2 regions of the Ensifer sp. R1-3 genome follow, and region 1 is predicted to be linked to the other one. Evidence: predicted binding sites of a transcription regulator. Region 1 holds the regulator's gene; the other holds the start of a gene.

Region 1 (3,025 bases):
GGCTCGGGCTCGACAACCACATCTTCGGCACGAACGATCCGGACATTGTCTTCGGAGACCCATTCACGACCGACAATAGCCTGGGAGTCTTCGAAATCGGCGGCTTCCTGTCTTCGGGGCAGGGTGGCCGCGACAGCCTTGACGGGCACGGAGGCGACGACACGCTCTTCGGCGACGCTTGGGCGATCTCCGATCAGGGGCGTGGTGGCGACGACCAGCTCGACGGCGGCGCCGGCGACGACACGCTGTACGGCGATGCCTTCTCGATCGATGTGAGTGACTCCGCGATCGTCGCCGGAGGGGACGATCGTCTCTCGGGCGGCAAAGGCAACGATACACTCTACGGCGATGGCTACAATTGCCTCAGAGGACGTGGTGGCGACGACTGGCTCGACGGCGGCGCCGGAGACGATATTCTCTCGGGCGACGCTTTCTCCCTCGGCGATTTTTTCATTGGCGGGAACGATCGGCTCCAGGGCGGAGAGGGCCATGACAAACTCTACGGAGATGGCCTCGACCAGGGCGTCGTGGAATCCGGCATCGGCGGCGACGACCACCTCTATGGTGGTTCTGGCAACGACTTTCTTGTTGGAGATGTTCTTTTCTCACGTGGCGGCAGTGGCGGCAACGACCTGCTCGACGGAGGCAAAGGCGATGATGTCCTGTATGGCGATGCAGAGGTCGGCGTGGACACCGCGGGTGGGGACGACCTCTTGATTGGCGGCGCCGGTAACGATCAGCTCTGGGGCGATGGCCGACTTACCGCAGCCTTCGCGGTCGAGACCGGTGCCGATCAGTTCCTGTTTGCGCGGAACAGTGGGCGGGATGAGATCTTCGACTTCGAATTGGACAAGGACATCATCCAAATCGCCGGCTATGGCTACGACGACTTCGCCGATTTTTTGTCCAACATCGGCGACGATGCTGACGGGAACGCTGTCCTGCAGCTGAATGGCACGGTCGATCAGGTCACTCTGATCGGCATCCACGCTGCCGACCTCAGCGCTGCCAACTTCGTCTTTGCGAATGCGGATTTCGCCCTCGTCTGACGAGGGGAAGTTTGTCGGTAACAAAGCTGATCAGGTGTGGCTTTTGGAGGCCTCGGCCGGAATTGAACCGGCGTACAAGGATTTGCAGTCCTCTGCGTCACCACTCCGCCACGAGGCCTCTACGATTTGCGTTTTCAAATCGTGGCGCGGATTTAGAATGATTGACCGCAATCCGCAAGAGGGTACATTTGGAATAGGGACTTTTTTATTCTGTATAAATGTGTCTTCCGTTCTGTGGACCGGGCGTGGCCATAGCGTCCCAAGGCGCAATACTCCCACGTAAGCGCTTTGAAACTGCGTACTTTCGTAGGAAGCGGCTGCGCACCTGGTCAGGAAGCTCTAATGATACCGCCGGATGAGGCCGACGAGCCTCCCTTGGATCTTGACCCGGTCCGGACCGAATATGCGTGTTTCGTAAGCCGGATTGGCGGCCTCCAGCGCAATAGAGGCGCCCTTGCGACGGAATCGCTTCAGGGTCGCTTCCTCGTCGTCGATCAGCGCGACGACGATATCCCCGGGGCTGGCGGTGCTTCCGTTCCGGATGATCACCGTATCGCCATCGAGGATGCCGGCCTCGATCATCGAATCGCCCTTGATCTCGAGAGCGTAGTGCTCGCCGCTGCCGATCATTTCGACCGGTACGGAAATATCGTGCATATTGTTCTGGATTGCCGAAATCGGCACACCGGCGGCAATGCGGCCCATGACCGGAACGGCGACCGATGCGGCCTCGGCCGGCGGCGCCGGTTTCGGTGCGGGGGGCGGCGCAACAGGCTTGCCCAGACTGCCTTCGATCACGCTCGGCGAAAAGCCGCGGCGGACCTGCGAAGCGCCCGCATAGGCCTCCGGCAGCTTGATGACTTCGAGGGCCCGGGCGCGATTAGGTAGCCGGCGAATGAACCCACGCTCCTCGAGTGCGGTGATCAAACGGTGGATGCCCGATTTGGACGCAAGGTCCAAGGCGTCCTTCATCTCGTCGAAGGACGGCGGGACCCCGGATTCCTTCATTCGTTCGTGAATGAACAGAAGCAATTCCTGTTGCTTGCGGGTCAGCATGGCGTCACTCCAGAATCGCGAAACAAATCAAGAACAGAACCTATCTGTTCCATATGTGTTCCGCAAGTGCCTAAAATTCCGTGAATTTCGCTTGCTGTTGAATGCCGATCCGCCCCGCGATCCGGCGTGTCGATGGCGATCGCTCGGAATTCGGGGCAGGGGCCGATACGCTCTCGCATGTTTTGGGCTTACGGCGGGCGGCGCAGGCCTATGCGATGCTAATAGGCAAGGCGCAGTCCGCCCGGCGTAAGAACGTCGAATTCAGGCTCGGGATAAGGCCCGTACCACTGGGTGTAGGTCGTGTTGGTCGAGCCTGTGCTGGCGCACCCCGAAAGGGCGAAGAGGGAAAAAATTACGGCTGCCACCAAAGATTTAACAGGCATGTTTTTCTCCACTCGCGGGAGTTGCCCAGACCTCGAACGGGTCAGACTAAAACTTTCTCTCAAATCAGCTTTTTTGGCAAGCAGCGAGCCGGCAGGGAGGACTGGTGGATGGTGGAGCCGAAGGGAGTCGAACCCTCGACCTCCGCAGTGCGATTGCGGCGCTCTCCCAACTGAGCTACGACCCCACTGGTCAACGATTGTATAAGAGTTTTCGGCCGACCGCGCCAGTGCATTCCACTTGCCGAATGCATCGCAATACAAAGATGAGGCTGACAACTGCAAGCCGCGTCGGTGCCCGCCGGCTGGCAGATAGGGCGGAGTGCAAGGTCACGAACACACAACGCCGCTATCGGCTTTCAGCACTGGCTATTGAGCCACCTCGATCGTGGGCGGCTGCCAAGAGCCATCGAGAATTGCCTCTTTGCCCCAATAGGCGCGGATGTAGAGCGAGAACTTCCCGTCCGGCGCGGGCAGCCAGTTGTTTTCCTTGTCGCCCCCAGGCGACCTCGCGCCTGCGTAGAGGGTAAGCGAACCGTC
Region 2 (3,025 bases), 260 kb from region 1:
ATGGTTGCGGGCACGGCACCCTGTTCACGGATGATCGCCTCGACGCTGCGGGCCATGTCGAGGTTGCCGGGATAGGGCATGCCATGCGTGATGATCGTGGATTCCAGCGCGACGATCGGCGCACCTCGTTGCTTGGCGGCTGCGACTTCATCTGAATATTCCATCGGCAGGGACGGGGAGGAGGGTTTGGTCATGATCGTTTCCTTGATTGATGACATCCTCGACGGCAAAATTGCTCGGGGATGCCTGATCGATTCCGGTGCCTGGAGCGGAGGATGCGGAAGTACCGCTCGCATTCCGTGCCGCGCGGCTCCCAATTCAGCCGCCAAATCTCATGACAGCATTTCCGTTTCCGGCACAAGCTGCAGAACCTGCTCCAGCATGTCTTGCGACATCTCGTCGGAAGCCGCGAATGGCGAATGCAGCGTTATGACGGCGGCCGCCATGCCGAAGCGAAGGCAGGCGGAAAGATCCGCACCTGCAAGCCGGGCGGCGAGAAAGCCCGAGGCGAGCGCGTCGTCGGCGCCGGTGACGTCGGCAAGTGCTGAAAGAGCCGGCGGCGTAGCGACGCAGGCACCCTCAAGATCAAAAGCGACCGCGGCCCGGCCTCCGCGCGTCACGACACCGCCGGAAAGGCCGGCGGAGCGCAGCAGCAACGGCCATTCCTCGGCGGTCGCGGCCTCGGTTCCGGTAAGCGCGCGCGCTTCCGCCTCGTTCATGAACAGGAAATCGAGCCCGTCGAGGCAGTCGCGGTAGCGGACCACCTTTGCAGGCGAAACGGCGATACCGGCACGTAGCGGGCAGAACTTCGCAGCGGTGCCGACGAGGGCCGCCAAGGTCTCCTGCGGCAGATTGGCGTCCATCAGCACGAGTTCGCTCGCAGCCAAGATCTCGCGCGTCGCCCGCTGCTGCAGCCGGCGCGGCGTAAACAGAGTATAGAGGTCCATGTCCGCGAGCGCGATGACGAGGTTGCCGTCGTTTTCGAGGATTGCCGTATAGCTCGGCGTCTTGCGATCGAGAAAGGTGAAGGGGCGATCGATCACACCGGCAGCTTCCGCAGCGGCCGCTACCGTGTCGCCGGCGGGATCGCCGCCCCGCGGGCTGATCATCGTCACGCGATGGCCGAGGCGCGCGAGATTTCTCGCGGCATTGAAGCCGCCGCCCCCGGCTTCCTCGAACCAAGCGCCCGGATTGCTCGCGCCCGGTGCCGTCGCGCCGCTGATCCGGCCGCGCCTGTCGATATGAGCGCCGCCGAAAACGGCAATGTTCTGCGACTTCACCTGTGCTTGCATCTGGTCCTCGATGAAGGGCGGAGAAAAGGTGGCGAAGTCTCTCTTCCGCCGGCATTCCGATCTATCGTTTCGGACTACCTTTTAGGGCTTTGTCCGGATTTGATCCATCGTGAATCACGAGCGAATCGGGGCGGCGCGTCAAAGCCGGCATGCGTTGACGCGCTGCCTGTGGATACAGTGGATGAAAGGCGTGAACAAGAATCGAACGTGATGAAATATGGCAAGCGTTTTCAAATACTTGACGTGCCATTGCCAAGTTGGAACAAAACATGTACAAAAAGGCTTGCGGCGGCTTCATTGCCTCGATAGCTCCAATAACCTAAAGGTGGACCAATGGCACAAAATTCTTTGCGGCTCGTAGAGGACAAATCGGTGGACAAAAGTAAGGCACTTGAAGCGGCTCTTTCCCAGATCGAACGTTCGTTCGGCAAGGGATCGATCATGAAGCTCGGAGCGAAGGACAGCGTAGTTGAGATCGAAACCGTCTCCACCGGTTCGCTCGGCCTCGATATCGCGCTCGGCATCGGCGGCCTGCCGAAGGGCCGCATCATCGAGATCTATGGTCCGGAAAGCTCGGGCAAGACGACGTTGGCGCTGCAGACCATTGCCGAGGCACAGAAGAAGGGCGGCATCTGCGGCTTCGTCGATGCCGAGCATGCACTCGATCCGGTCTATGCGCGAAAGCTCGGGGTCGATCTCGAAAATCTCCTGATTTCGCAGCCTGATACGGGCGAGCAGGCGCTGGAAATCACCGATACGCTGGTCCGCTCGGGTGCGATCGACATTCTCGTCATCGATTCGGTGGCCGCACTCGTGCCGCGCGCCGAAATCGAGGGCGAGATGGGCGATAGTCTGCCGGGCATGCAGGCGCGCCTCATGAGCCAGGCGCTGCGCAAGCTTACGGCATCGATCTCCAAGTCGAACTGCATGGTGATCTTCATCAACCAGATCCGCATGAAGATCGGCGTGATGTTCGGCTCGCCGGAAACGACGACGGGCGGCAATGCGCTCAAGTTCTACGCTTCGGTGCGCCTCGACATTCGCCGCATCGGTTCGGTCAAGGAGCGCGAGGAAGTCGTCGGCAACCAGACCCGCGTCAAGGTCGTCAAGAACAAGATGGCACCGCCCTTCAAGCAGGTCGAGTTCGACATCATGTATGGCGAAGGCGTTTCGAAGACCGGCGAATTGATCGATCTCGGCGTCAAGGCGGGCATCGTCGAGAAATCGGGCGCCTGGTTCTCCTATAACAGCCAGCGTCTCGGCCAGGGACGGGAAAACGCCAAGCTCTTCCTGCGGGAGAATCCCGAACTGTTGCGCGAAATCGAGACGGCTCTGCGGCAGAATGCCGGTCTCATCGCCGACCGGTTCCTGGAGAATGGCGGGCCGGAAAGCGACGGCGACGAAGCCGCCGATATGTAATCGGCTGCAGCCGTCTCGTTGAAGCATGCAAAACCGGCCGTCGCCACCCGCGGCCGGTTTTTTGCTGCCCGCTGGACAGCATGATATGCGGACGATAAAAGCCTGTGGTTCCGACGGCTCGGCCGGCGGAAAGCGTGACTTGATTGAACGCGACGCGCTTTATGCGCGGGGGTGAAGAGTGCGGCTGGCAGCCTGGAGAGATCGGGCTGCCGCCGGAGTGTACACAGATAGGACGCAAGATGAGCGGCGTGAATGAAATCCGGTCGATGTTCCTCGACTATTTCCGCAAGAACGGTCACGAGATCGTGTCGTCC

What was found. Region 1 encodes LexA, which represses DNA repair genes until DNA is damaged. Its sites were predicted from a motif close to TGTTCNNNNTGTGTTCNG; they were not measured.
Region 2: a site for LexA is predicted at 1,483-1,500, ahead of recA (recombinase RecA). Genes of this name have one in related genera too.

What each region holds. Positions count from the first base shown of each region.
Region 1 is NZ_CP096515.1:1,106,350-1,109,374, forward strand. It holds gene M1D43_RS05340 (calcium-binding protein) at 1-1,049, shown strand, start outside; tRNA gene M1D43_RS05345 (tRNA-Cys) at 1,094-1,167, opposite strand; gene lexA (transcriptional repressor LexA) at 1,389-2,105, opposite strand; gene M1D43_RS05355 (hypothetical protein) at 2,324-2,488, opposite strand; tRNA gene M1D43_RS05360 (tRNA-Ala) at 2,598-2,673, opposite strand; gene M1D43_RS05365 (DUF1254 domain-containing protein) at 2,855-3,025, opposite strand, start outside.
Region 2 is NZ_CP096515.1:850,648-853,672, forward strand. It holds gene M1D43_RS04095 (pseudouridine-5'-phosphate glycosidase) at 1-194, opposite strand, end outside; gene M1D43_RS04100 (carbohydrate kinase family protein) at 333-1,292, opposite strand; gene recA (recombinase RecA) at 1,626-2,711, shown strand; gene alaS (alanine--tRNA ligase) at 2,951-3,025, shown strand, end outside.